Regions from separate parts of the Maritalea sp. S77 genome, predicted to be linked through region 2. Evidence: predicted binding sites of a transcription regulator. Region 2 holds the regulator's gene; each other region holds the start of a gene.
The links. Region 2 encodes PhoB, which activates phosphate uptake and scavenging genes when phosphate is short. Its sites were predicted from a motif close to TGTCATNNANCTGTCAT; they were not measured.

Region 1 (7,649 bases), on a different contig from region 2:
GTGAAGTCAAATCGCTCCGGCGGTGCGGCAGAAATCATCGTGCGCCGTGGTCGTGTCGAAGTTCAAGACAATCAGATGAAAATCAAGGTCGACGTGAAATCTGGCCAGCGGGTTGGGCGTCAAGCGTCCGCCAATGCTGTGATGGAAGTTAAGGGCCGTGGTTCAATCGAACCATTTGTGAGCATGAACTCAAACCAACCCATTGCCAATAATGTTGAAGAGCTGAAGGCCAAAATGGGTCTGAGCAATTCACCTAACTTACCTGCTAATGCTGGTGGTACGAGTAATGTGGGCAATGTTGAGGGCGTCGGCAATGCAGGTAACGCTGGGAATGCTGGCAATGCAGGGAATGCTGGCAATGCAGGAAATGCAGGAAATGCAGGAAATGCAGGAAATGCCGGTAATGCAGGATCGTCTGGTAGCGGTTCTGGTGGTGGTGCTAGCAGTGCAGGCGGCGCGGCTAAAGATGTGGTTGATAAGGTGAAAGATAAACTCCCAGTGCTTTAATTGTGTTGGGTAAGGCAGCCGCCACTTTAGCACCTATTAACCACGCTATTAACTGTTTGAGGATGTTAATAGCTGCTGAAGGGCTTGGCGTTAGTTTGATCGAGAGAGAAAATGGGGCGCGGTAAAATGAAGATATTCTCCAAGATTTGCATGTGGATTGTGCTGTTGGGCAGTTTGCTGTTCACCAGCAGCGCAATGGCGGAAGAGTGGGTCGCGAGCAAACTACGTGGTGGCGTATTTGTTTTCGACGGTGCCGGGTGGCAGCAAATTTTTAGAGGCCATATTGTCGATAGTTCTCGCGCTATTCAAACATCTCCTAGCGCCCGCGTTGTGTTTACACGCGGTCAAGAGTCCATTGATGTGCAAGGTGATACGCGTATTCGTATCAAAGACCGTGTTGGTAATTTGAACACTGTTGTTGAGCAGGACTTTGGCGAAATCACAGTTGATGTAGATAAAAAGAATGTGCAGCACTTTGCCGTTAAGGCGCCATTGCTCACCGCAGTGGTTAAAGGCACCAAATTCACGGTGAAAGCCGGCAAAAGTGGTGATGCAGCAGAGGTGAAGGTAGAGCGCGGACGTGTAGAAGTGCGCGATGAAGAGCGCAGGGTCAAAGTTGATGTGAAGGCAGGGCAGCGTGCATCTCGGCAGGCAGGCAAAAGCGATGTGGTTGAGGTAAAAGGCCGTGGCGCCTTGGAACCAATCATTAGCCTGAACACAAATAAACCAATTGCAAAAAACAGCGCGCAGCTAAAAGTTGCCTTAGGTTTGCAAGCAGCACCTGGACAGCAGAACAATGAGAACGCCAATGCTGGTGGCAACGGGAACGGTAATGCTGGTGGCAACGGGAACGGCAATGCTGGCGGCAACGGGAACGGCAATGCTGGCGGCAACGGCGGTAGTAACTCCGGTGGCAACAGCGGTAACTCCGGTGGCAACAGCGGTAACTCCGGTGGCAACGGCAACAGCAATGCTGGCGGAAATGGCAAGGGCAAAGGAAAGAGCTAAGCGATGCTGATTATGAAGCACGCTCTCTGCGCCAACCATTTGGCCAAGCTAATGTAAATTCAATTAAATTGGCCGCTTCTTTTTGAAGCGGCCTTTTTATTGAGTGTAAAGTGAATAGCAACCAATTCATGTTTTTCTAGCAAGCGGACTTATGGCGATCACCTCAAGTGATGGCCGCTTTATTGATGCTTGCTTCGGGGCGACATGACGCAATTGAAGGTGAAAAAGATAATCGCGTTGGTCATGGTGACCATTATTGCGATTTTGGCGGATATCGCCGGCCTTTACGCGCCAATTGATAACTATTTGCGTGAGCTGCGCTATCACGCCATCAACAAGCCCGTTTCTGAGAAATTTGTTATTGTCGCGATCGACCCCAAAAGCATTGATGCGGTGGGCCAGTGGCCTTGGCCGCGTCGTGTACATGCGCAGGTGATCGACCAGTTGCTAAACTATCAGGTTGACGAGATCGCACTCGATATCGATTTGTCTCAGGGCTCGAATGCGGTCGATGATCAGCGTTTGGCTGAGGCGCTGGAACGGGCAGGCGGCTTCACCTACCTCGCCAGTTTTAACCAACTTGTGCGTCAGCGTGATGGCAGCGCAACATTGGCAACGGCTTTGCCGCTCCCCGCATTTCGTGCACAGGGTGAGCCAGTTGTTGTGAATGTGCGCCCGGAAAGTGATGGTAAAATTCGGCGTGTCGACAGCGGCGCACGCGTTGCGGGTGAGAACCTAAAAAGCCTTCCTTTGGCGCTCACACAGTTTATGGCCGGCGACGTGGGCGACAGCTTTCTCGTCAATTATGGGCTGGATTTGTCACAGATCGACGTTATTTCCGTCATAGATATCATCGAGCAGCGGGTAGATCCGGCACGTATTGCGGGCAAAACGGCCTTGGTCGGGGCCACTGCGGTTGAACTTGGCGATGTGGTGTTGGTGCCGCGATATGGGCACATTCCGGGCGTGTCGCTTTTGGCGCTTGCCACCGAAAGTCGGTTGGAGGGCAATCGCCTAAAAATGATTGGTAGTGCCCTATCTGCAGTGTTGATCATGCTATATTTGCTGCTTTTCATGTGGCGCAAAAAACCATTGCCGACATGGGCGAGCGGCGCGGTCTTTTTAGGCACATTTGTGCTTGTGGAAGGTGTCGCATTTTTGGGGCAAACACAGGTCAATCTGCTGATCAATACTGTTGCTGGCCATGCGGTTACGGTGGGCTACACCTTGTTCTACATGTCCAATGAAATGTTTACGCGGCAAGTTGAATTGGAAAATGCCAGCATTGAAAATGTGCGAATGCAGGCCATTTTGGATCGTGTGGTTGAGGATAATTTTGACGGTGTGATCATTATTGACGGGCAGGGCCGCATTTTGACGGCCAGTGCGCCCGCGGAAGATATTTTACAGGCTCGTCATGGGCTTACGGGTAAAAGTGCTCAAATTCTACCGAGTATATTCCATAAGGAAACATCGCGACTTTTGCGGAGTAAGGTCAATTCGGGCATTCCGAGCAAAGTGTCCAGTTTGCACCGCTTTGATGAAGGGCTTTATGCGGATAAGGGGTATACAGGGCGGCCAGTGGCGCTGGAATATTCTATCACGGTTTCAACCATTGATCGTGGCAACAATATTTATGAGCAAGTTGCTTGCTTGACCTTCCGTGATGTCACAGAGCGACTAAATCATGAGCAACGCCTGTCCTATTTGGCGAATTATGACACGTTGACGGGTGCGTTTTCGCGTCAAAAGCTGGTGGATGAGTTGGGACGTTTTTGCCGTCCCAATTCCGATAAGCCGCGCGACATGACGCTGCTGTTGTTGGATTTGGATCGGTTTAAGAACATCAACGATACACTGGGCATTGGCATTGGCGATCAATTGCTGAAGCAGGTGGTGAAGCGCCTTGGCAATCTGGGGCTCTATAGTGTCACACGCCTTGGTGGCGATCGGTTTGCGGCTGTCTATCCGCATCTGTTGAAGGATGAAGAGCTTAACGCCTTTGCCAACAAAATGCTTGAAGCCGTTGTTGCGGCCTATACGGTGGGGGCACACCGTGCATTGATTGGTGCCAGCTTGGGCATAACTGACACGCACAATTCAGGATATACTGCAGAGCAATTGATGACCCATGTTGATATGGCGCATTCCGAGGCTAAGTCTATGCCCGGCAATAGCTTTTTCGCCTATCGCAGTGAGTTGAGTGCGCGTGTGCGCGACCGGCAATCCATCGAGATTGCCTTATTGGATGCCGTTGCAAACGGGCAATTGTTTCTCCAATATCAGCCGCAAGTCGATTTGGTGACGAACCAGATCATCGGGGCGGAATCGCTGGTGCGGTGGCGTCACCCTGAGCTTGGCTTTGTGCGGCCGGATCGATTTATCTCGGTGGCGGAAGATAGCGGCATGATCATTGAAATCGGCCGCTGGGTGATGCAGCAATCATGCTTCGATGCGGCCAAGTCTGCCAAAGGCGGTCGGATCGCGGTAAATGTATCGGCGGTGCAGTTCGAATATGGCGATGTGCTCGCGGATATTGATCATGCGCTAGAAACTTCGGGCCTAGACCCTTCACGTTTGGACATTGAAATCACGGAAAGCGTGTTCGTTTCCAAGCAGGATAAAACCATCAGCATTTTGGATTCCATAATCGAGCGCGGCGTGGGCATTGCGCTGGATGATTTTGGCACTGGCTATTCGTCTTTGAGCTATTTGAGCAAATTGCCGGTGAACAAGATTAAAATTGATCAGGCCTTCGTGCGTAATTTGCCGGAAGACAAACAATCGATGGCAATCATCAATGCAGTGATTTCACTGTCGCAGCATATGGACAAGAAAATTGTGGCTGAAGGCATCGAGACCGAAGTGCAGGCCCGGTTGTTGAGCGAGGCAGGGTGCCATATTGGGCAAGGCTATTTGTTCGGGCGTCCACTAGATCGCCAGGAATTCTGTGACTTGTTGGCCAGCCACAATGCGCCACTGCAAAAAGATGCGGTCTAACAGCCCTATTTAAGGCATATTCCTCCTGCACTTATTGGTTTTTTGATTCTCAGAGCGGTTTTCATGCGTCTTTTCTTCATTCTAGCGATGGTCATTGTTCAATTCACCGGGTCGGCGATGGCTCAATCTTTGCGCGAAAAGGCAGGGCAAATGGTGATGATTGGTTTTCAAGGCGATCAAGCATCCGGCCAATGGCATAACGGCATTAAGGGGTTGGCGCAGCAAGGTAAAATCGGCGGCGTGCTTTATTTGAAATATAATGTTTCTTCTGTTGATACCGTCAAAAAGAAGAATGCAGATTGGCAGGCCGTTGCCCCCAATGGATTGCCGCTTTTGATCAGTATCGACCAAGAAGGCGGGCAGGTTGAACGGCTCACCAAGTCGGTCGGCTTCGCTGAAATTGCCAGTGCAGCCGATGTGGCAAAATCGATGAATGCCAATTCTGCGCAAGCGCTCTATGAGAATTTGGGGCGTCGCTTGGCCTCACTTGGCTTCAATGTGAATTTTGGCCCTGTGGTTGATGTGAATGTAAATCGTGACAATCCAATCATCGCCAAATATGGCAGGTCATTTTCAGCAGATCCGGAAATTGTGGCGAGCTATGGTGCAGCGTTTGTGCGTGGGCACAAGGCGGCGGGTGTTTTAACCTCGCTCAAGCATTTCCCCGGCCATGGCTCTAGCCAGGCGGATAGCCATTTGGGCTTTGCTGATATTTCCAGCACTTGGCGCGATACGGAATATGTGCCGTTCAAAAAGCTCATCAGCCAAAATTTGGCACCGATGGTGATGGTGGGGCACCTCTATCACAAGAGCTTTGCGGATGCGGCCAACAATGATTATCCGGCGAGCCTTTCGTCTGTGGCGATCAATGGCGTGTTGCGGCAAGGCTTGGGCTTTAATGGCGTTGTGGTTTCCGATGATATGGAAATGGGCGCGATTACTGAGCATTATGGCTTCAAAGAAGCGGTTTTGGCTGCGGTGCGAGCAGGCAATGATTTGTTGCTATTTTCCAATACACGCGAGCCTAGCCTTGAATTGCCGGACAAGATTATCAATCTATTGGTGAGTGAAGCGGAGCGGGATCCGGCGTTTGCGGCGATGATTGAGCGTAGCTATGGGCGCATTGTCGGCCTCAAAGCGCAACTGAAGCAATAGAGGCTTTGCTCCATTTCCAGCAACGCGATATGGTGTCACAAAAGTGACGCCTGAATCGGGTTAAACACTCAGGCGCGAATAGGATGCGAGCGTAAGAAAAATGATGCAACAAGAAGAAACCCGGCATGTAAAAGCCTTGTTTATTTCCGATGTCCACTTGGGCATGCGGACCATCCGGGTGGAACAACTGATCAATTTCTTGCGCGCTTACGACGCTGAAACTATCTACTTGGTTGGCGACATTATTGATGGTTGGCGGTTGCAAAAATCTTGGTATTGGCCCGCTAGCTACAATCTTTTGGCGCAAAAACTATTGCGTAAGGCGCGCAAAGGCGCACGCATTATTTATCTGCCCGGCAACCATGATGAGTTTTTGCGCGATTATCTTGGCACCCATTTTGGCGACATCGAAATTGTTGATCGGGTGATCCACCACGCGGCAGATGGCAAGCAATATCTGGTGATCCATGGGGACCAGTTTGATGTTGTGGTGCGCCACGCCAAATGGTTGGCGCATGTAGGGGACTGGGCTTACAATTCCGCTCTCCGCATCAATATTTTGGTCAATTGGGTGCGGCGCAAATTGGGCCTGAACTATTGGTCTTTGTCCGCATGGGCCAAACACAAGGTCAAAAATGCGGTTAGCTTTATTGGTCGATATGAAGAAGCCTTGGCCCATGAGGCGAAGGAAACGGGCGTTGATGGCGTGATCTGCGGCCATATTCACCATGCCGATATGCACGATACTTATGGCACGCGCTACATCAATACGGGTGATTGGGTGGAAAGCTGCACGGCCATTGTTGAAAATCATGACGGGCAGTTTGAGTTGATCCGTTGGACAGATATGGCCACCAATCCTAATCAGGAGGCGCGCCGCAAGAAGGCGCGTGAAGCCGCATGACACGCCTGCTAATTGTCACCGATGCTTGGCACCCGCAAGTCAATGGCGTTGTACGCTGTTTGGACAAGGTGGGGCAGGAGCTTCGGGCAATTGGTTATGAGGTCGATTATTTGACCCCGGAACGGTTTTGGACCATGCCCATGCCCACCTATCCGGAAATTCGCCTTTCTTTGGCATCCTTGGGCGAAATTGGCGAAATCATTGAAGGCTATGCGCCACAGCATATTCATATCGCCACGGAAGGTCCGCTAGGGTTGCTCGCCCGGCATTATTGCACCAGCCATCATTGGGCGTTCACCACCAGCTATCACACGAGATTTCCCGAATATGTGGCCGCACGGTTGCCCGTACCTTGCGAATGGTCATATGCCTATTTGCGTTGGTTTCATGATGCAGCAGCACACACATTGGCACCCACGCGCTCTGTTGTCGAAGATTTGAAAGATAAAGAATTTCAACATGTTGTGGAATGGACTAGAGGTGTTGATTCAGATCGATTTACCCCTGGGCCCAAAACCGTCTACCAAGATTTGCCTGGGCCGCATTTGGTGTGTGTCGGGCGCGTTTCGGTTGAAAAGAATGTTGAGGCCTTTTTACGGTTGGATGTGCCCGGCACGAAAATCGTGGTGGGTGATGGCCCGCAGCGTGATGAGCTGGCGGCAAAATATCCGGAAGCGTTATTTGTTGGCCGCAAACAGGGTGAGGAGCTTACCGCGCATTATCAAAGTGCAGATGTTTTCGTGTTCCCGTCCAAAACAGACACTTTCGGCAATGTGATGCTCGAAGCAATGGCATGTGGCGTGCCCGTGGCAGCCTATCCAGTGATGGGGCCAATCGATGTGTTGGCAGACCCGAAAGCTGGCGTGATGGACAATGATCTAGCTGTAGCTGTTGAGCGGGCACTCAAACTTAATCGTAGTGATGCGCGTGCATATGCGTTGAAATTTAGCTGGGCAGCCTGTGCAGAGCTGTTTCGGTGCCATTTGGTGCCAGTGGTTGGCGGGCAGGAAAAGGCCGCCTGATGGCCGTTTATGGCACTTCAAAACCAAATTCATACCTTTTGGCTTGTCAGTCT
Region 2 (7,649 bases):
GGGTTGTTTCACCTTCATCCCCGCCATCAAACCTTTTCCGCGCACCTCCAGAACTTCTTCTGGGAATTTTTGCGCCAATTGCTGCAATGACCAGCTTAAATATTGACCCATTTCTTCAACATGGGCCAAAAACCCATCTTCTGAAATGCGGTCTAACACCGCATTGCCTACGGCGCAGGCCATGGGGTTGCCGCCATAGGTGCTGCCATGGGTGCCCGGCACCATCGCAGCGCCAACCTCTTCAGTGGCCAAACATGCGCCCAGCGGGAAGCCGCCGCCAATGCCTTTGGCCAAAGCCATCACGTCAGGCATAATACCTGCCCATTCATAAGCAAACATTTTGCCCGTGCGGCCATAACCACATTGCACTTCGTCCAAAATCAGCAAAATGCCGTGCTCATCACAAAGTGCGCGAAGGTCGCGTAAAAACTCGGCACTAAAGACATTGATGCCGCTTTCACCCTGGATCGGCTCCAGCAAAATGCCAGCTGTCTTGTCGCTGATGGCGGCTTTCACTGCGTCAAGGTCGCCCGCTGGCACATGCGGAAAGCCGCCAGCCTTAGGGCCAAAGCCTGTCAAATAGGATTCATTACCGCCTGCCGCGATGGTTCCCAAAGTCCGCCCGTGGAACGCGCCTTCAAAGGTGATGATCTCATAGCGATCTTCTTGACCCTTATTATAGAAGTAGCGACGCGCGGTCTTAATAGCGCATTCAAGCGCCTCAGCGCCTGAATTGGTGAAGAACACCATATCAGCAAAAGAAATGTCTACGAGCCGCTGAGCGAGCTTCTCTGCTTCAGGAATGGAGAAAACATTAGAGACATGCCAAAGCTTTTCGGCCTGCTCTTTAAGCTTGCTCACCACATAAGGATCAGCATGGCCCAGCGCGTTCACCGCGATACCTGCTGCAAAATCAAGATATTCGCCACCGTCTGATGAGAATAGTCGCACCCCTTCGCCCCGCTCAAAAGAGAGATCGGCGCGTTGATAATTTTTATAGAGTGCGGACATGTTCTTGATGTTCCTTTCTGCCCTGAACTGCGGCGCTGCAAGACAGCGCCAAAACCAAAAAACGCGTTGCCCACAACGGCGCAACGCGATAACAAGTGCATTTATGACCAGTTTAACTGGGAAAAGTCAATCGGCAGCGAAATGGCGGAAATGCAACGACATTAAAAAATGTCTTGGATAACCGGAAATAAAAGCAGACGAGCCTTGTCACGGATTCATCCGGTCTTGTAAAGTGAGGCCATAGGAACACGATATCTCGTGTGGCGGACCTATAAGTACATACGATGGATGGTATTTGAACCGGATTTTACGCATTTTTCGGTGAGGTGCCGGAGTCTATCTTTTGATTAAAATGGAGGACCTCCATGGCGTGGACAGACGAGCGCGTTGCGATTTTGAAAAAACTTTGGATGGAAGGCTTGAGTGCAAGCCAAATCGCGGCTGAGCTTGGCGAAGGGGTCACTCGCAATGCAGTGATCGGCAAAGTGCATCGGCTTAAACTTTCAGGCCGGGCAAAGCCCGCATCTTCAGCCCCGCGTGCGCGCAAGCCACGGGCCACGGCGTCCAGCACGCCAAGGCGACCAAGCGGCGCAGCATCAAACACAAGCGCGCGCCCTGCGAGCAGCCGCCCGGCGGCCGCTTCTTCAGCGCCGCGCCGTTCATCTGGTGGGCCAGCAATTGCAGGCAACACCGCGCTGAAGATGAGTGCAGAGACCGAGGCCGAGCAAAGCTTTGAACTGAATGCTGAATCTGAAATCTTTATCCCAGAAGCCGAGCGCATCGGCCTGATGGAGCTGAACGAACATACGTGTAAATGGCCAATTGGCGACCCTGTTGCAGATGACTTCCACTTTTGTGGACGCCATAGCGATGAAGGTAAGCCCTATTGCGAATTTCACTCTAAGCGTGCTTACCATTCCCTTGACCGGCGCAAGAAGAATTAGAGCAGCGAAACTTTAAATCGGGTCGCCTTGTGCGGCCCTTTTTTTATGGAAAGATTTAGCTGCCGCTACCCCAATTTGCCGCTAAACAGGCAAAAGCGACAGGTTGACTAGGCATCTGTAGATATTTTGGCAATCCACGCTAAATCTCGAAGACGAAAAGGGATTACAAATGGAACAAGGCGCTGAATCTTTGGAAACAAAGGGGATGTTGTGTGATCCCGGCGACCATTTTGTGGGCCGCTTTGAGGTGGAACGGAAGTTCCGGGTTGTTGATTTAGACCAAGTTCGAGACCGGCTGAAACGATTGGCGGCAACGCCCTTCACAATTGGGAATGTCGAAACAGATGTGTTTCTTGATTTACCCGATGGGCGTTTGGAAACAAACGGCCAGTTTCAAACCCTTCGGCATATGCAACCCTCTGGACGGGTGCTTTGGATTTCGAAGGGCCCTGCAAAGGACGAGTGCGTGGCCATGGACCTTGCCGACTATGACAAAGCATTGGCGATGCTTAAATCTTTAGGCTTTGAAGAGAAGCGACAAATTCAAAAGCGTCGCGATATCTACTTTTTTGATAAGTTTCATGTCACGCTTGATCAGGTGGCAAGTCTTGGCTCATTTGTTGAATTGGCGGTTATGACCGATGATCAAGACGCCCTCCCTTCTCTGCGCCAAGATGTGCAACAAGCAGCTGAGACATTGGAACTTTTGAGCTATCCGGAAGAAATGCAATCATACCGCGACTTGCTCTTTAAATAAATTTCGCGTGGACGGAGTCATTTGAGTGATAAATTGGAAGGCTTCTGAAAGCTTCCCAGCGCAACCCAATCACGTAGCCCCAATCTGATCCCTTCGCGAAACCATAAGGGATCAGCGTGCAAATGTTCCCCCAAACTTAATATCTCGAAGGCGGGTTATGCGGTGGCGAATTTCTCGTCAAAGCTATAGCCAGCGCCGCGGACGGTGCGGATTGGATCTTTGGATCTGCCGCGATTGATGGCTTTGCGGAGGCGACCGACATGTACGTCTACGGTGCGTTCGTCTACATAGACATCATGGCCCCAAACACCGTCGAGCAACTGCTCGCGAGAATAGACGCGGCCGGGGTTTTGCATGAGATATTCCAGCAAACGATATTCGGTTGGGCCGAGATGTACCTCGCGGCCAGAGCGGCGCACGCGGTGGGTCTCGCGATCCAACTCAATATCGCCTGCAGCAAGGCTTTGTGCAGTGAGATGAGGGTTTGATCGACGCAGCAAGGCTTTCACACGGGCCAGAAGTTCAGGCACAGAGAATGGCTTCACCACATAATCATCAGCGCCAGTAGCTAGGCCACGCACCCGCTCTTCTTCTTCGCCACGGGCAGTCATCATGATGATGGGAGTGCGCTGGGTTTCTTCGCGTGTGCGCCAGCGGCGGCACAACTCGATGCCGGAAAGACCAGGCAACATCCAATCTAAAAGGATGAGATCCGGCACATCTTCCCGCATGATCAAATCAGCTTCATCGCCACTTTCAGCAGCAGAGACTTTATAGCCCTCTGCTTCCAGATTATAGCGCAGCATTAATGCCAGATCGGCTTCATCCTCGACGATCAGTATGTGTGGTGACATAACCCCATCCTCGCAATTTTAAGACTATCCCAAAGAGACCTTGCCGCTCTCAATATCGTTGTAGAGATTGCCACCTGTCTCCAGATAATAGGCTGCCTCTGCGATATTGGTCGCGTGGTCGCCTGCACGCTCTAGGTTTTTGGCGCAGAACAACAAATGGGTGCAATCAGTGATGTTGCGCGGATCTTCCATCATATAGGTGAGGAATTCGCGGAACAGTGAAATATAGAGCGAGTCTACCTCGTCATCGCGGCGGCACACATCTATTGCGATTTTTGAATCCCGCGCGGTGAACGCATCAAGCGCCCGCTTAACCTGTTGCAACGATAGGTCTGACATGTGACGCACGCCATTATAAAGCTGCTTGGAAACGCGCTGGCTATCGATATGCAAGGTACGACGTGCCAAGTTTTTCGCGATATCGCCGATCCGCTCCAAATCGTTGGCCACGTGAATGGCTGAAACAATGTGGCGTAAGTCACCCGCCATTGGCTGGCGACGTGCGATCATGGACACGGCCTGCTCATCAATCATGCGCTGCATATCGTCAACGCGCTTGTCGCTATTGGCTGTTTGCTTGGCCAATTCATGGTCCACCCGGACCAGCGCCTGTGTCGCATTGGTGATGGCCACTTCAACCATGCCGCCCATTTCTGAGATTGCGCGGGTCAAAGAAGTCAGTTCATCTTCGTAAGATGTGACGATATGTTCGTTATCTGGATTTGCCATTGTTAAATCTCTCGCCGCTAAATATTACCCGATACGCCCAGTAATATAATCTTGTGTTTTTTTGTCGATCGGGTTGGTAAAAATCTGGTCTGTTGGGCCTTCTTCAATCAGTTTACCCAAATGGAAGAACGCTGTCTTCTGACTTACGCGAGCGGCCTGCTGCATGGAGTGGGTCACGATCACAATGGTGAAGTTGGCGCGCAGTTCATCGATCAATTCTTCAATGATCGCTGTCGCAATTGGATCAAGCGCTGAACAGGGCTCATCCATCAACAATACTTCTGGCTGCGTTGCAATAGCACGCGCAATGCACAAGCGCTGCTGCTGACCGCCGGAAAGGCCTGTGCCTGGCTGATCCAAGCGATCTTTCACCTCTTCCCAAAGGCCTGCGCGACGCAAAGAAGAGGTGACCAATTCATCCAACTCATCTTTTGTGCGGGTCATCCCGTGAATACGCGGGCCATAGGCCACGTTTTCATAAATGCTTTTGGGAAATGGGTTTGGCTTTTGGAACACCATGCCCACGCGGGCGCGCAATTCTACAACGTCGATATTTTTGTCGTAGATGTCCTGGTCGTCCAGAATGATGTTGCCGGTAACTTTACACACATCAATTGTGTCGTTCATCCGGTTTAGGCAACGCAAAAAGGTGGACTTGCCGCAGCCCGATGGGCCGATCAATGAAATCACTTGGTTTTCATAGATGTTCAAATCCACATCAAACAGCGCTTGCTTTGCACCGTAAAAGACGTTGACGCCGCTGCCGCTCATTTTCACCTTGCCCTTGTTCGCAGCAGGTGCGTGCGTTGTGGCGGTGGCCAAATTTGCTTCTACACTCATTATCTACCTCAATATGTGTGGTGGGGCCGAATATCGGCCTACCAACGGCGTTCGAAACGTTTGCGCAGCACAACCGCCAGCGCGTTCATAGCAATCAAGAACCCAAGCAACACCATGATGGCAGCGGATGTACGCTGTTGGAATGCTGGTTCTGGGAAATCAGCCCACATGAAGATCTGCACGGGCAAAACGGTGGATGGGTCTGAAAAGCCCATCGGAATGTCGACCACGAAGGCGACCATGCCGATCATCAACAGCGGTGCTGTTTCACCCAAGGCTTGCGCCATGCCGATAATGGTACCTGTGAGAATACCCGGCATTGCCAATGGCAATACATGGTGCACCACAGTTTGCAAGCGGGAGGCGCCAATGCCCAGCGCAGCTTCGCGGATTGAAGGTGGCACGGCACGCAAGGCAGCGCGGGACGCGATGATGATGGTTGGCAATGTCATCAAAGCCAAAACCATACCGCCAACATAAGGCGCAGAGCGATCCAACTCGAAATAGTTGAGGAACACCGCCAAGCCCAGCAAACCAAACACAATGGAGGGCACCGCAGCCAAATTGTTGATGTTCACTTCAATCAATGTGGTCCATCGATTTTTCGGTGCGAACTCTTCCAAATAGATTGCCGCGGCAACGCCGAGCGGGAAGGACAAGAGCAAGGTAATGATCAGGGTCAATGCCGAGCCAACAGCCGCGCCAAGCACACCCGCCATTTCTGGTTCGCGGCTTGCGCCACGAGTAAAGAAGATGGTGTTTAGGCCGGAGCGAACATAGCCGCGGTCAACCAACACATCGGTCCAAACGATTTCTTGGTCGGTGAATTTGCGATTGGCCTCGGGCACTTCCAGCACGCGGATTTTCCACTCGCTGGCGTCGATGTTACTCACATCGGCATCGAGCGGCATATATTCTTCCACGTTTGCTGTGGTTGAAGTGACCTTAACCGCTTTCAACACCGCGCCGTTGGCATAAACCAACACAGACATCATTTCCTCAGTGAGGTCTTCACCCAAGCCCGGATTGGCCACACGGCTATCGATTTTTTTGGTTTGCTCTTCAATCTGTTTGATGCGGGCTTCCAACACGGTGATGTCAGATTCTGACCGCTCTAGCTCCGCTTCCAAACGCGATTTCACATTGGCGTTTGCTTCTGCTGGAATACGCGCTTGCAACGCCTGAATGTCGCCACGTGTTTTGTTGAGTGACAATTGCAAGCCAGATTGTTGCCCGCGCAGCCGAACGGCCTGTGCCGCAAGCGCTTCCTTAGCGCGCGCCAATGCGTCAGCAAAAACGGGCTCATCAGCGATCAAGCGAAAACCATTTTCGTTGCGGTCAACGCGCAATGCGCCCTGGCCATCGATTGTGTAATCGCTGGTGATTTGGCCTTTAAGATAAAGGTCAGCAAAGTCAGAAATCGGCACTTCCAAATTTGCGCTGGTGCCGACAACTTCTGGATTGTCCAGAACCTGTTGGCGCAAGTAAACAGAAGAACCGGATGAGAGCAGACCACCAAGTGTGCGGCGTTCGCTACGACCTGTTACCGTCGGAAATTCGCCGCGAATGGCATCGCGCACTACTGCGTCATAATTTGCTCGGCGCAGGCCATCTTCGGAGCCATCAAGGTTCAGCTTTTCTTCGCTCAGCTCAAACGGCATATTGACGAAGTTGAAGGTGAATGCAGGCAAGCCCTGAAACACCACTGTGGACAACAGCAAGAGCAAGAAGGCGACTGAAACGCCAATCGCCGAGCGCCCAAGCCATTTGAAAATCGACTCGCCGCGATAGCGCTTGGCCAATCTTTGGCGTGCACCTTCGCTGGTATGAACCGAGGCCTGTTCCACATTGCCACCTGCTAAATCAGTCATATTGCTCTCGATATTTTTGGATAACCCGAAGCGCAATGACGTTCAGAAGCAGCGTAACGCAAAACAGCACCAGACCCAAGGCAAAGGCGGCAAGTGTTTTCGCGCTATCAAACTCCTGGTCACCCACCAGTAGGGTTACAATTTGCACGGTTACGGTGGTTACCGCTTCGAGCGGGTTCACCGTCATATTGGCAGAAAGGCCAGCGGCCATCACCACGATCATGGTTTCGCCAATGGCGCGGGAAATGGCCAGCATCAAGGCAGACACAATGCCCGGCAAAGCGGCTGGCAAAATCACGCGGCGGATGGTTTCAGATTTGGTTGCACCCAAGCCAGCGGACCCGTCACGCAGGCTCTGCGGCACGGAGTTGATCACATCATCTGAAAGTGATGAAACAAATGGGATAATCATGATCCCCATGACCAAACCTGCGGCCAACGCACTTTCCGACGACACAGAAATGCCGATGGCATCGCCCGAGTTGCGGAAGAAAGGTGCGACCGTTAACGCGGCAAAGAAGCCATAAACCACGGTTGGGATGCCCGCCAAAACTTCCAAGATTGGCTTGGCCGTAGCACGCACTTTTGGCGACGCATAATCTGACAAATAAATCGCGGACATCAAGCCGATTGGTGCGGCCAC
Region 3 (7,649 bases), on a different contig from region 2:
CTTAAACGCCGCCGAAATGCGCCGAAACACATGCAGCTCATCCTGCTCCAAAGGTTTTGCCACCGTGATACGCGGTTGCGTTGTGCGCCATGCGCGCAACAACAGCACTGCCTCGCTCAACTCGCCGCCCGTTTGCGCCAGCGCAAGCGCCGCCACATCACGATCATAAAGCGAGGCTTCGCCCATCACCCGGTCTACCAAGTAAGGCATGGTTTCGCGCACTTGCTTCACTTTTTCTGGTGTAATGCTGCCCAGCTCTTGCTTGAACAAACGCTCAGATTGCTCGATGGCCCGTTCGCCACCCCGTGTTGCCACATAGGCCATTTACAAAACCTCCGCCTTGGTGGACCGCGGCAACGCAATTAGCTGCGCCCCATCCACAATCAACATGTCAAAACCTGTCGGATATCGAATTTGCTTGGTCCGCTGGTCCCAAATCGCGCGTTCAAAACCGGCAATCGCCACATCTTCATGGCCCTTAATGCCGGGACCGCTCAGGCGCAGCTTGTCACCCTTGGCAAGGCCCGCAGCCACAATCAATGTCGCGCCATCGTCCGGGTATAGATCAGAGCCAATTTTCACCTTTGGCAGCAGCGCCGCCAATTCATCAGCCCGGCAAAACACAAAGTCAGCCTCACCAGCCGCAGCAAAGCGCGCGCCCGTTTCGCTCAATTGCTGAATGAGGACTTCATCACTTGCGAAGAAGGTGCATTCACGATCGATTAACGCAGCAATGACGGGACCAAAATCGCTGTCTGGCAGCGTTTCAATTTGGCCCGGCCGTGCGGTTGCACTCAACATCGCGTCAAACGCGGCATTGGCAAATGCTTCTTCATGGTTACGTTGAGGAGCCGCCATAATTAAAATGTCTCCATATTAACGCGCGTGGCTTCCACCGCCCGCATGCGTTGATTGTCATTTGCCGCAATGGCATCAGCCTGCGCCGCCACAAAAGCATTGATGGCTGAAAGTTCATGGCCCGCTTGCCATGCAACATCGATTACCGCGATGGCCATCGCCGCTTCCAAATCACGTCCGGTTTTCATGCCATAGCCTTCTTGGCCCAGCGCCCTAATATGTGCTTCAGCAACCAGCACTTCGCCCAAATGAAAGGCCGTGCCATCCACCGTGTCGCGCATGGGCAGCATCACCAGCCCAGTGCGGTTTTTGATCACTTCAACTTCATCAATGTCTGCCAGCAATTGCTCAGCAAACTGTTTGATTTCGGCATCATTGCCACGGGCCAGTGTTGCAAGCACAAAGGCATGGCGGCTTTCTTGGTCAGCCATTTTGGCGCTCCATTTCTAACGGGATCGGAAAATCTTCTGGTTCAACTTCAAGTGAAAAACGCACGCGCGCGCTGGCCCATGCCACCTGCGAATAGCTGATAGGCGTGCCATCAAGCAGCGCATCGATGGAGCTCACCACCATAACTGGCATTTGCGGATGCTGCGCTAGGGCATGGGCCTCCGCTGTGCGCGGCTGGCGAGTGTAGACAGTCGTGTCGGCCCGCACATAATCTTCAATGCCATAGCTTTTATAAGTGTCGGTCACAGACTTATGCTGCGTACGGCGATGGATATAATCGGGGAAACGATCATAAGGCTTGTAGGCCGTGCCATAAGCGATGGGCACATTGTCCGCCGTGGTCAGCCGTTCAATGCGGATCACCTGATCGCCCGGCTTGATGCCAAGTGCCTGCGCAACTTTTTCATCGGCCTTGCCCACACTATGGCCCAGCATTTTGCCGCCCGGTGCCAACCCTTGCTCTCGTAGGTTCTGCCGAAAGCGTGTGCGCCGACCGATCACATATTTGATCAGTTCAGGCGTTTCCACATATGTGCCACTGCCTTGCTGCGTGCGCACCTTGCCTTCAATCGACAAAGCCGCAATCGCCCGCCTCACTGAATGGCGACCCGCGTCAAACTTGGCACAAAGGTCTGGCTCCGTTGGTAAACGCGCACCCGGCTTCAGCTGCCCAGCTTTGATCTCGGCATCAATGGCGTTGCGCACCAATATCCATTTTGAATCGGCCATAGCTCACCACAATTCGTTCGAATGAATCGAAATCTATGGTGGCCGCACTACATTATTGTGACGCTTCTTCGACGTCTAAATGACAATGGCAGATGAATTTGATTTGGGAGCGTTAGGTGGCTTTTTGCCCTTTGCCTTTAATGGGTGTCACTTTTTCCTCCGGCACTTCCGACCCATCGTAAAGCCCAAGGAAAATGCCCTTATCCAGCGCTTTCCCCCGCATCATTTTAATGCGGTCATCAGAAATGGCCGTCCGCTGCGACATGCGCCGCGCCCATGTGCCCAAATGCCGATACATCTGCTCACGCACAGGATAATGCGCCGCGCTATCGCCAAGGTCGTAATATTCTTCCGGGTCGTCGTTCAGGTTGAACAACATCGGACGCATATCCCCTTCAGCATGCACCATTTTCCAAACCTTATCCGCGACCATAAACAGGCGACAATCCGCAGGCTCCAGACCCAATTTTTCGGCCGCTAATGTGGTGGAATAATCATATTCGGAGATCACAAAGTCTCGCCAATCTTCCACCTGTTCGCCGCGTAAAAACGGCATCAAAGATCGCCCTTCGACAATATGGTTTGGAATGTCCTGCCCGAACCATTCCAAAAAGGTCGGAACCAAATCGATAGCTTCAACCAGCTCATCACACACCGTCCCGCGTGTCGCATCAGCATCGGCGCTCGGATCATAAATGATCAACGGCACCTTGACGGAACATTCATGGAAAAGGTCTTTTTCACCCAACCAATGATCGCCCAAATAATCCCCATGATCAGATGTGATCACGATCATGGTATCGTCCATTTGCCCAGTTTCTTCCAAATAGGCAAACAGCCGCCCCATCTGATCATCACATTGTTTGATCAGCCCCATATAGGCGGGGATCACCTTCTCGCGCACCTCATCCTTGGAGAAGCTCTGCGCCACCAAATTTTCCATATAAGCGCCATAGACCGGATGCGGATGCGCTTTCTCTTGGTCACTGCGCTTCACAGGTAAAATATGTTCAGGCCCGTACATGTCATGATAAGGCGCAGGCACAATGTAAGGCCAATGCGGCTTGATGTAGGACAGGTGACAAAGCCAAGACTTATCCGCCTCTCGCCGCTCTTCCATAAACTGGATCGCTTGACTGGTCAGCCAGGGAGTTTCGGAATCTTCTTCCTTGATATTGGCAGGCTGATCCGCATTTTGCATCAACCAGCCAGAGGCAATATCGCCCTCTTCATTTAGCGCGGCGTTGGCATTGTCATGCCACGGATTTTGCGCCACATAGCCTTTATCTTTCAGATATTCATTATAGGGCGAGCGCTTGCTGTCATAAAGACCACCGACGCCCTCAGCCCACAAGCCATCATCACGAATATATGCATCAAACCCGCACTCTGATTGCCGCGCGCCGATCACGCTATCGGGCATAATGCCCAGCCGCTTCAACCCAGCCTCATCTGCTTGCATGTGGGTTTTGCCGATCAAATAGCAATCAATGTCCCCATTCCGCAGATGATCGCCGAGTGTAAACTCGCCCACCTTCAACGGAAAATTGTTCCGCTGTGCCCCATGGCTATGCACATAACGGCCTGTGTAATAACTCATGCGCGACGAACCGCAGATCGGCGACTGCACATATGTGCGGGTAAAGCGCACGCCCTTTTCCGCCAAACGGTCCATATGCGGCGTCTGCAAATGCGGATGGCCCTGACAGCTCAAATAATCAAACCGAAGCTGATCAAACATGATGAAAAGAACATTTTTCTTCTGGGTCATAAAAACCTCTATAATTCTTTTTGGCGATCAGCCCAGATCATCCAAACCATGGTGATCAGCGCGATCGCAAACAGGGCCAAAGCAATGGGGTAGTTGATCAAGGCCAAAACATTGCCATCCAACAAGACAAGACTTTGCGACAGGGCAATTTCAAACCGCCCACCAAGGAAAAAGGCGATGATGAAAATCACAGGTGAGAAGCCGAAGCTAGTCATCACATAGCCAAGCGCCGCGGCCATCAACATAATGATCACCCCGAACAAGCCGCCCGTCGCCAAATAGACCCCAGCAATACACAGCAAAATGGCAGTGGAAAAGATCAGGGATTCCGGCGCCCGGATAACAAAGGACCACAAGCGCAATCCCAACTGCCCCACAAACAGATTAGCGAAATTCGCCATAATCATCGCGCCAAATAGGCCATAGACTAGCCGCCCCTGCTCTTCAAACAGCAACGGCCCCGGCTGAATTCCATGGATCACAAAAGCCGAAATAATCAGCGCCGCACCCACACTGCCGGGTATCCCCAACGTCAAAAGCGGGATCAGGTTCGCTCCCATCACCGCAGAGTTCGCGCTTTCTGCCGCAGCGATCCCCTGCAAATTGCCTTTGCCAAAACTCTCCGGATCTTTGGACGATTTTTTGGTCGCCGCATAAGACATAAAGGCTGCCGCCGTTGAGCCAACCCCGGGCAATGCCCCCAGAATTGTGCCAATAAACGCACCGCGCAGCATTGTAAAACGGCACGCCCAATATTCGGCAAAGCTCACCCGCCGATCCGCCGGCACCATATCCTTTTGCTGCGCAATCGCCGCAGTGGAACCTTTTTTGCTGCTGGCCAACCGCCGCAATATCTCAGCAACAGCCAACATACCGATGGCCACCGCCGCCAAGGGCAAGCCATCGTAAAGCTCAAAATAACCGAAATAATAGCGCGGAGTTGCATGTTCCGGGTCCAGCCCCACCGTCGCAGCCAACATGCCGAGCGCCGCCGCGATAATCCCTTTTGAAATGCTCTTGCCCACGAGACCAGCAATCACGGAGAATGCAAAAACCATCAGCGCCAGAATTTCAACTGGCCCCATTTTCAGCGCCACCAGCGCCAGCGGCGCGGAAATGGTCACCAACACGATGTCAGAAAATGTGTCACCTGTGACAGAGGAATAAAGCGCCATCTTGGTGGCTTTTTCCGGCTTGCCCTGCTGCGCCAACGGATGCCCATCCATCGCAGTGGCCGCTGCATCGGGCGTGCCCGGCGTATTGATCAAAATCGCAGGCACCGCGCCGCCCACGAGGCCGCCCTTGTTAATGCCAACCAAAAAGGCGATGGCTGGCAGCGGGTCAATCACAAAGGTGAAGGGAATGGCAATAGCCATCGCCATTACGGGGCCAATGCCGGGCATTGCGCCCACAAATTGGCCAAGCATCACGCCGCACACCACAAACAGCAGATTAATGGGCGTAAAGGCGTCAGCAAACCCAGCTAAAATGACGGAAAGATCGACCATAAATTATCCAGTTAGAGCAAAGGGCGTTCCAGCACATATTCAATCAAAAAACTGATGGTCAGGGGCAGCAACAGTGCACCCACCATCAACCAAGACCAGCGACGTTCTCCCACCAGCAGCATCAACACCAGCGCCAAGATGGGCGCAACAAACAGATATCGCCACTGCGCCATGGCCCATAGGCCAATTGCTATCACCAACAAAAAGCCGGCGGCGCGCGCCATTTTTGGAAAGTCGATTTGCTGAACTTGCGGTGTTGCAAGCGCCAGCGTGGTGCCAGCCAATATCATGATCACTGCCATAACATTCGGCACCGTGTTTGGCCGTAACCAGCCATACCCTACCGTTTCCGTCGCACCAGGTGTGATCAGGAAATAAAGCGCCGTACCATACAAAATGACGGCCACACCAGTCAATCGATCAGTCATGAATGCTGTCCTGAAAAAGGGAAAGGCTGCCCCAAATTAGGGGCAGCCAATTCATGCTTAGTTGAACAGATCGCCAACACTGTTCAGTCCATCTTCCATCATTTTCTTTGTGCCCTCAGGGCCCAAATTGTTAGTGCTGTTTTGCATCACATTGGTGACCACATCCTGCACTTTTTCAGACTTGATGGCATTGTCCAATGCCGCTGCCAACGCTTCTTTTGCATCATCAGAAAGCCCATTTGGCGCTGCAAAATAGAAATATGGGTCTGTGTAAAGGTCGTAGCCTTGCTCTTGCAAAGTTGGCACGTCTTCAGCATAGGCATGACGGTCCGCATTGGCACTGGCCAACATTTTCACGTCGCCCTTTTCCAAATACTGAATGTGCGTGCCCGCATTGAAAGAGGCTTGGACCTGCCCACCCAAAACAAACTGCACCATCTCAGCAGAGCTTTTGGTTGAAACCAGCTTGAAACCAGCGCCAGTTTGCTCATTCAGCGCCATCAGCATCAATTCTTGCGGCTTGGCATCAAACGCAACGGGCACACCGCCCTGCTCTTTTGAATATTCAACAAGGCTCGCCATGTCATCAAACGGAGCGTCCGCTTTGGCAATAATTGCCAATTGCGCGCGGGTCACCGTGCCGAGATAATCAAAGCTGTCCAAATCAAATGGCAACTGGTCACCGCGCAAAGTGAGGTTGATCAACACAGGCATGGAAACGCCCATAGCGATAACCGAGCCATCATTTTTGGCGTTCAATAGGCCCGTAAACATTGCGATACCGCCGCCGCCAGGCTTGTTTTGTGGCACAACGTTCCAGCCAGTTTGCTCTTCCATCGTCGCGGCGATCACGCGGCCGAGCGTATCAGTTTCGCCCCCGGCACCAAAGCCGATTTGCAACTCAACTGATCCTGATGGTGACCAATCTTGCGCCATAGCTGACCCAGTCATTGTCATCATCGCCGCACATGCAACTGCAATAAACTTTTTCATTTTGTCCTCCCAATCGCTTCAGCCGAAGCCGTTCATGTTCAGCGCGCGCCGACCCTTCGGTTAGCCCGCTTGTTGTGCTTCATCATTGCTGGCCAATTGCGCCGCCTTGGCCACGCGTTCAACCATGTCGAGGAATTGTGCTTTCTCCGCCTCGCTCAAAACACTATCAATTTGCTGGTGATAGGTCGCAATCACTGGCTCCACCCGTTCGAAGTAAGATTGTCCAGTTTCACTTAGGCTAAATATCCGAACCCGACGATCATGGTCAGATTGTTTGGATTGAATGATGCCCTTTTGCTCAAGCTTCATCAGCGCGCGGCTGACTTGTGCTTGTTCAATACCCGCAAAATCAACAAGGTCTTTTTGCGATGGATTTTCGCTTTGTGAAATGCCAAGACAGATCCGCCATTCAACCAGCCCCAACTCGCCATTTGCTGCCAGCAACATCGAAATCTGCCCACGCAAAAGCCGGGCCAAACGCTGTGTCGCAACCGACAAGTCACTGGCGGTGTCTGGAATATGATCCAACCGTAAAACGGATGTCGTCTTCTTGTTCATTTCACTCATCCCCCAAAGATGAAATTACATGACTTATCATTTAATGACAAGTCATATTAAATTTCGTCATTCAAGCGCGCAAAAAAAGCACGACAGGATTTCACCTGTCGTGCTTACCATCTCACCAAAAAATTGGACTCTAGGATCGTTTGATCCCCACCACTTTGGCCGGCGCAACCTGCGACGGCGAACTCGCTTCATGTCGCTCCGGTTTGCCATAATAATAGCCCTGAACCAGCTGACATCCATGCTCAAGCAGGAAGGCAAGCTGTTCTTTATTCTCCACGCCCTCCGCCAAAATCGGCACAGAAAGAGCATCGCCAAGCGAGAGAACCGCGCGGAACATCCCTTTGG

Region 1: a site for PhoB is predicted at 5,704-5,720, ahead of ACP15Y_RS10075 (UDP-2,3-diacylglucosamine diphosphatase). Genes of this name have one in related genera too.
Region 3: a site for PhoB is predicted at 2,106-2,122, ahead of phnF (phosphonate metabolism transcriptional regulator PhnF). Genes of this name have one in related genera too.

The regions. Positions count from the first base shown of each region.
Region 1 is NZ_JBNAGG010000002.1:475,248-482,896, forward strand. It holds gene ACP15Y_RS10055 (FecR family protein) at 1-507, shown strand, start outside; gene ACP15Y_RS10060 (FecR domain-containing protein) at 634-1,515, shown strand; gene ACP15Y_RS10065 (EAL domain-containing protein) at 1,720-4,515, shown strand; gene ACP15Y_RS10070 (glycoside hydrolase family 3 protein) at 4,579-5,670, shown strand; gene ACP15Y_RS10075 (UDP-2,3-diacylglucosamine diphosphatase) at 5,771-6,574, shown strand; gene ACP15Y_RS10080 (glycosyltransferase family 4 protein) at 6,571-7,596, shown strand.
Region 2 is NZ_JBNAGG010000001.1:1,357,451-1,365,099, forward strand. It holds gene ACP15Y_RS06530 (aspartate aminotransferase family protein) at 1-1,020, opposite strand, end outside; gene ACP15Y_RS06535 (GcrA family cell cycle regulator) at 1,377-1,955, shown strand; gene cyaB (class IV adenylate cyclase) at 2,125-2,712, shown strand; gene phoB (phosphate regulon transcriptional regulator PhoB) at 2,868-3,566, opposite strand; gene phoU (phosphate signaling complex protein PhoU) at 3,591-4,295, opposite strand; gene pstB (phosphate ABC transporter ATP-binding protein PstB) at 4,320-5,135, opposite strand; partial or broken gene pstA (phosphate ABC transporter permease PstA) at 5,174-6,025, opposite strand; partial or broken gene ACP15Y_RS06565 (DUF3333 domain-containing protein) at 6,521-7,006, opposite strand; gene pstC (phosphate ABC transporter permease subunit PstC) at 6,999-7,649, opposite strand, start outside.
Region 3 is NZ_JBNAGG010000002.1:5,623-13,271, reverse strand. It holds gene ACP15Y_RS07755 (carbon-phosphorus lyase complex subunit PhnI) at 1-324, opposite strand, end outside; gene phnH (phosphonate C-P lyase system protein PhnH) at 325-858, opposite strand; gene ACP15Y_RS07745 (phosphonate C-P lyase system protein PhnG) at 861-1,289, opposite strand; gene phnF (phosphonate metabolism transcriptional regulator PhnF) at 1,282-2,037, opposite strand; gene ACP15Y_RS07735 (alkaline phosphatase family protein) at 2,150-3,808, opposite strand; gene ACP15Y_RS07730 (tripartite tricarboxylate transporter permease) at 3,817-5,316, opposite strand; gene ACP15Y_RS07725 (hypothetical protein) at 5,328-5,744, opposite strand; gene ACP15Y_RS07720 (tripartite tricarboxylate transporter substrate binding protein) at 5,802-6,737, opposite strand; gene ACP15Y_RS07715 (MarR family winged helix-turn-helix transcriptional regulator) at 6,798-7,295, opposite strand; gene ACP15Y_RS07710 (bifunctional diguanylate cyclase/phosphodiesterase) at 7,435-7,649, opposite strand, start outside.